One region of the Mesorhizobium sp. B2-6-2 genome, then DNA from elsewhere that is predicted to be linked to it. Evidence: predicted binding sites of a transcription regulator. Region 1 holds the regulator's gene; each other region holds the start of a gene.

Region 1 (2,270 bases):
TGCCGTCAATCGCGAACGCTCTAACGAGTTCACCACCGACAACTGGAAACGGGCGCTGAAATCCGAGGATGTCGTACCGCCGGAAAGGTTCGCCAAAGATACGCTGGACATTGCCGATCCCGTCGACCTGCCGCCCGGCTCGCCCTTCTACTGCAGCGGCGATCTCTGCATCGGCCGGCATCCTTCCGGCGCGATCGTCGCGCTCGCCGAGACCCGCGACGCCGCCCGGCCAGCCTGCGGTTTCGCCGACCTCATCGTCATCAACGACGCCACGGCCTATAACCCATGCCCCGATCCGCGTGTGCTCGTCGTTACCAAGCGGCAGCTGGCGCGCGACGGCAGCGCCGCCGTTTTCTTCGATCCGCAATCGGCAACCGCGCGGCCCACCGTCCGCTACGCAGTCGTAGAACCATACCGGCCCTGGCACGAGCAGCGGAAATACACGCGCGAGGCGAGGGGACTGGCGCCCTATAAGCAGCCGGAAAAACCAGCAGCCGCACCGGCCCAATAGATTGTCGTCCGGGCGAAGAAGGCCGGCCAGTTCTGCTCAGTAGCGGCGGATAAGTCCCACGAGCTTGCCCTGAACCTTGACCCGGTCCGGTCCAAAGATCCGGGTCTCATAGGCCGGATTGGCGGCCTCGAGCGCGATCGAAGCACCCTTGCGGCGGAAACGCTTAAGCGTCGCCTCCTCATCGTCGACCAGCGCCACCACGATCTCACCCGGGCTTGCCGTGTTGGCATTGCGGATGATGACGGTATCGCCGTCGAAGATCCCGGCCTCGATCATCGAGTCGCCCTTGACCTCCAACGCATAATGCTCGCCGCCCATGATCATGTCCGGCGGCACCGAGATCGAATGCGTCTGGTGCTGGATAGCGTCAATCGGTACGCCGGCGGCGATGCGGCCCATCACCGGAATGGATACGGCCGCCGCGGCCTCGTCGTCATTGCTTGGCGTCGGGGTGCGCGATGGCGCCGCCGGCTTGACCTGGCGGTTGAGATTGCCTTGGCCGCCCTGGATGACGCTCGGCGAAAACTTCTTCGCGGCATTCAGGCCAGGCGCGATCGAGTCGGGCAGGCGCAGCACTTCCAGCGCGCGCGCCCGGTTCGGCAGCCGGCGAATGAAGCCGCGTTCTTCCAGCGCCGTGATCAGCCGGTGGATGCCGGATTTGGAGGCAAGGTCGAGCGCCTCCTTCATCTCATCGAATGATGGAGGAATCCCGCTCTCCTTCAGGCGTTCATGGATGAACATCAGGAGTTCATGTTGTTTGCGCGTCAGCATCGGCGGCCCCCACGGGTTCTGAACCCAGAATCAGAAAAACAAACCCAGAACAAACACTATCTGTTCCAGTTGTGTTCCGCAACCGTTTAAAGTTTAGTGAATTTGTTAAGGCCGCCGAAACAATGTCGCATCCGGTGACGCCTTGGCCGCCCCGGTTGGGGTAGCGGCGTTGATTCCGCTCATATTTTGGAGCCTCCTTAAGCTGAAACAAGAGCCGACACCATCACGAAGCCGCGGATAGGATCCCGCCGGTTCCTGCGCAAGCGTGCCGCACCGTGAACGAAACGAACCCAAAATGCCAACCTTGGCAATGATTCCGATCCATGGTCTTCGCCGTCTATGGACCAGCTAACATAGGACCAAAGGTTCTTGCCCTGTCGCCGACGGTGGTGAGACAACCCCCTTGACCAGGTCGAAATGGAGGCGGCAGCACAATGAGGGGAATTCCTGATCTCGCCGAAGTCGAGGCGATGGATGCCGCGGATCCGCTGCGCGCCATGCGCGATCGCTTCGTCTTGCCGGAAGGCGTCATATACCTCGACGGCAATTCGCTGGGCGCAGCTTCGATCGACGTCTTCAACGAGATCGAGACTGCCGCGAGGCAGGAATGGGCGCGCGATCTCATCCGCGCCTGGAACACCGCCGGCTGGTTCGATATGCCCATCGAGCTGGGCGACCAGCTCGGGCGCCTGATCGGCGCGAAACCCGGCCAGACGGTCGTCTGCGACACGACTTCGATCAACATCTACAAGGTCCTGCATGCGGCACTTGCGATGCGGCCCGAGCGTTCGGTGATCGTTGCCGAGGCCGACAGCTTTCCGACCGACCTCTATATGGCGGAAGGGGTCGCATCGACGCTGCCCGGCACGGTGCTGCGGCTCGAAGGCGCCGATGCCCCGACGATAGAAGAGCTGATCGACGATCGCGTCGCCGTCATCCTGGTCAACCACGTCAACTACAAATCCGGCCGGCTGCGCGACATGGCGGC
Region 2 (2,270 bases), on a different contig from region 1:
CCCAGTTCCACAACAGCGCGCCGGTGCTGGCGTCAAAGGCGCGGATGACGCCGGACGGTTCCTCGGTCGAATAATTGTCGTTGACCGCGCCGCCGACGATGATCTTGCCGCCGACGATCAGCGGCGCCGACGTCGAATAATAATAGCCCGACTTCGGATAGGGCATGTTGGCCATCAGGTTCAGCGTGCCGCCCTCGGCGAAGGACGGACACACCTGCCCGTTCGCGGCGTCGAGCGCGATCAGCCGGGCGTCGGAGGTCGGCAGGTAGATGCGCGCGGCGCAAGGCTGGCCGGAGGCGATCTTGGCGTCGGCATAATAGGACACGCCGCGGCAGGTCTGATGCTGGCGGTTGGGGTCGAGCTTGATCTTCGGATCGTAGCGCCACTTCTCCTTGCCGCTCGCGGCATCGATGGCGATGGCGAAATTATGCGGCGTGCAGATGAACAGCGCGTCGCCCACCTTCAGCGGCGTCACCTGATAGGTCGTCTCGCCGATATCGTCGGGGCCTTTCACGTCGCCGGTGCGATAGGTCCAAGCAGGCTGCAGCTTGGCGACGTTGTCAGGCGTGATCTGGTCGAGCGGCGAATAGCGCTGGCCGAAGGGCGTGCGGCCGTAGAACTGCCACTCGCCGGCCGGCATGTCGCCGCCGAGATTGGCGGCCGTCGCCGCCTTTTCGGTGCCCAGCGTGCCGCCGATATCCATGGGATCGGCGGTCATCGAATAACCGGCGACCGCGAGCGAGGCAAGCACGGCCAGGATCAGCGGCGCGCGTCCGTCCGGCCCGAGCAGCCCCCGCCTTGCCCACGGCGTCAGCAGCCACAGGGCGATGAGCACGATGACGCCGCCGCGCGGGCTGAGCTGCCACCAGTCGAAGCCGATTTCCCAGACCGCCCAGGATAGCGTGGCCAGTACGAACAGCGCGTAGAGCCAGAGCGAGGTCGACCTGCGCCTGAACAGCAGCCAGGCGGTGATCAGGAAGACCAGGCCGGCGATCAGGTAGTACCAACTGCCGCCCAGCGCGATGAGCCAGATGCCGCCGCCGCCGAGAATGAGACCGATGAGGAAGAGGACGAGGGAGGTGATGGTGACAGCCAAGACGGTGCTCCTTCGACTGTTGCGCCTTCGCGGCCGCTTTCAGGCGACGGCGAGCCGTCCCTGCCCTGCCGGCAGCTTTCCCTCACCCGCTCCGGCTGTCAAGTTGCGGCCAGACACGCGAAAACTAGAACAAAACGTAGACAGTTCTGGTCTTTCGCTGCCGAATCACTACATTCGGGAGCGATGTCGGGCTTTTCCGAGGACATGCCTTTTTTCGATGAACCGAATGCGCGGCCCGCTGCGGCCCCATCCGGCATAGCCGCGCGCGCCATGGCCGCCCGCAGCGGCCAGAACGGCGTGCCCGATTATCTCAAGGGCCTGAACCCGGAGCAGCGGCTCGCCGTCGAGACGACCGAAGGCCCGGTTCTGGTGCTGGCCGGCGCGGGCACCGGCAAGACGCGGGTGCTCACCACGCGCATTGCCCATCTCCTTGCCACCGGCAGGGCCTTTCCCTCGCAGATCCTGGCCGTCACCTTCACCAACAAGGCCGCGCGCGAGATGAAGCAGCGCATCGGCATCCTGATCGGCGAAGGCAATGTCGAGGGCATGCCTTGGCTCGGCACCTTCCACTCGATCGGCGTGAAGCTGCTTCGCCGCCACGCCGAGCTTGCCGGGCTGAAATCGGATTTCACCATTCTCGACACCGATGACGTGGTGCGGCTGATCAAGCAACTGATCCAGGCTGAGGGGCTGGACGACAAGCGCTGGCCGGCCAAGACCTTCGCCCAGATGCTCGACAACTGGAAGAACAAGGGCCTTGGCCCCGATGAAATCGCGGAAGGCGATGCGCGCAGCTTCGGCAACGGCAAGGGCCGCCAGCTCTACAAGGCCTACCAGGAACGGCTGCAGACGCTGAACTCCTGCGACTTCGGCGACCTGCTCTACCATCCGATCCGCATCTTCCGCGCCTATCCGGATGTGCTGAAGGACTACCACCGCAAGTTCAAATACATCCTCGTCGACGAATACCAGGACACCAACACCGCGCAGTACATGTGGCTGCGGCTTCTGGCGCAGAGGCCCAATTCTGGGCGCAAAGGCGCTGACGCCGGCGGCAGGCCAATCTCCCCCCAAGTGGGGGAGATTGGAGCCAGTGCCGTAAATATTTGCTGCGTCGGCGACGACGACCAGTCGATCTATGGCTGGCGCGGCGCCGAGGTCGACAACATCCTGC
Region 3 (2,270 bases), on a different contig from region 1:
GACGGCGCCGGCACAATCGTCATTGAAACCACCGACGCAATGGACAAGACCAAGATCATGGCCGCGATGGCCAGCGAACCCGGCCTGATGATGTTCACCGACAACACCACCCTGTCGTCGCTGTTGTCGCCGGACGATGCGGCGGCGCTGGACAAGGGGCTCGACGCGCGCGGCATCCCGCCGGCGACGGTCGCCAAGATGAAGCCGTGGATCCTGTCGGCGATGATGGCGTTGCCGGCCTGCGAGGTGGCGCGCCAGAGCGCCGGCGAACTCGTGCTGGACGTCAAGCTTGCCTCGGACGCCAAGGCTTCGGGAAAGGACGTCGAAGGGCTCGAAACCGCCGTCGATCAATTGCGCGCCATGGCCTCGCTGCCGATCGAATTCCACATGAAGAGCCTGGTCGAGACGATGAAGCTCGGCGACAAGGTGAACGACGTCAACGAGACGATGATCGTGCTCTACCAGCGTGGCGAGGTCGGCATGTTCTGGCCGCTGTTCCGCGCCGTGCTGCCGGAGACGGCGGACGACAAGGCCGGCTATGCCGCCTTCGAGCAGACCATGATCACCAGCCGCAACAAGGTGATGGCGGCGCATGCCGGGCCGATATTGACCAAGGGCAACGTCTTCATGGCCGTCGGCGCCATGCATCTGCCCGGTTCGGAAGGACTGGTCGAGGATTTTCGCAAGGCAGGGTATATTGTTACCGCCGTCAACTGAGTCGTCTGGCGGCTGGCGGACCTGAAAACGCCGGTTTTTCAGCGCTTTCCGTCCGTCCGCGTGAAACCCGATGCGGGCTCAGCGCGTTGATGGCTGTTATTTTGATGACTTTCATCCAAGGAGGACACGTTTCATGGCGAACCCTAACGACCCGTTCACCCCTTCGAGCACGCCTCCCACCTCGAGTGGCGGTGGTGGCGGCAGCGGATGGCTGATCGCCCTTGTTGTCATTATCCTGGCCGTGGTTGCGTATTATGTCTTTGGCAGAAGCGGCGGCGAGCATGCGCCCGCCCCGGCTGAGCCGCCGGCCGCCAGCACGCCGGCTCCGGCCCCTGCAACGCCTGCTCCGGCGCCTGAGCCAACTCCGGCGCCTGCCCCGGCTCCCGCGCCAGCTCCGGCACCTGCGCCCGCGCCCGCGCCCACCCCTGCGCCAGCCCCGGCACCTGCGCCGGCTCAGTAACCTGGCAACAGCTTGAAGATGAACGGCCCGCCGAGAGGCGGGCCGTTTTGGTTGGGGCAGGCAAATCGCGGAGAATGGTGGCATGACCGGGTGTTCGGTAGCGGAAGTTGCTATAATGTTCTCGTGCAACCGAGTCGGGCATCCTTATGACTGATGATGAAAATGAACCGGTACATCTGGTAGAAGACGAAGAGACTGGCGATCGGTTTCTCGTCTACAGCACCGAAAAAGGCATTCAGCTCGATATCCGCTTCGAAGGTGACACCCTGTGGATGACGCAGGCGCAGATTGCCGACCTATTTGGGCGGGATCGCACCACGATCACGCGGCATATCAACAATGTAATTGAGGAGGGGGAACTCGACGAAGCGACTTCTGTGCAAAAAGTGCACATAAGTCTGGGCAGGCCGGTCGCTGTCTACAACCTGGATATGGTGATCTCGGTTGGCTATCGGGTGTCATCGACCCAGGCCACTCTTTTCCGTCGCTGGGCCACGGGCATCCTGGTCCAGTTCGCCAAGAAGGGATTCATTGTCGATTCTCCACGTCTAAAGCGTCCCGAGAGTGCAGATCGGGTCGCTGAGCTACGTGAGATAATCCGTGACATTCGTTCCGACGAGGCGAACATCTACCGCGAGCTGCGCAGCATTTGCGCCATGTGCCAGGACTACGACGGCACCACCGAAGCGGCGCGCGAGTTCTATCAACGGACGCAAGCCAAGCTGGTCTACGCGGTCACATCGCAGACGCCCGCGGAAATAATCGCCGCCAGGGCAAACTACCAATTTGAAAACATGGGCTTACGGTCGTGGCCAAACGACAACATTAGAAAGACTGATGTCGCCGTTTCGAAGAACTATCTCGCTGAAGGCGAGATCAAAGAGCTAAACCGGCTCACGACCATCTTGCTCGACATATTCGAAGACCAGCTCGACATGGGCAGGCTTGTCGTGATGCAGGATGCGCAGACCCTTCTCGACCAACAGTTGCGTCAGCTTGGGCGAACAGTCCTGCGATCCGGCGGCTCCGTGAAAACCTCTGACGCAAAGCGTATCGCTGAAGCGCAGTACGAGAAATTCGATCGGCAGCGGAA

What was found. The regulator LexA, encoded in region 1, represses DNA repair genes until DNA is damaged. The targets are predictions, from matches to a motif close to TGTTCNNNNTGTGTTCNG.
Region 2: a site for LexA is predicted at 1,222-1,239, ahead of FJ419_RS08210 (UvrD-helicase domain-containing protein). Genes of this name have one in related genera too.
Region 3: a site for LexA is predicted at 1,283-1,300, ahead of rhuM (RhuM family protein). Genes of this name have one in related genera too.

The regions. Positions count from the first base shown of each region.
Region 1 is NZ_VFUG01000008.1:99,388-101,657, reverse strand. It holds gene FJ419_RS17780 (ComEC/Rec2 family competence protein) at 1-511, shown strand, start outside; gene lexA (transcriptional repressor LexA) at 548-1,282, opposite strand; gene kynU (kynureninase) at 1,717-2,270, shown strand, end outside.
Region 2 is NZ_VFUG01000003.1:30,050-32,319, reverse strand. It holds gene FJ419_RS08215 (glucose/quinate/shikimate family membrane-bound PQQ-dependent dehydrogenase) at 1-1,096, opposite strand, end outside; gene FJ419_RS08210 (UvrD-helicase domain-containing protein) at 1,280-2,270, shown strand, end outside.
Region 3 is NZ_VFUG01000028.1:25,998-28,267, reverse strand. It holds gene FJ419_RS29275 (TraB/GumN family protein) at 1-717, shown strand, start outside; gene rhuM (RhuM family protein) at 1,324-2,270, shown strand, end outside.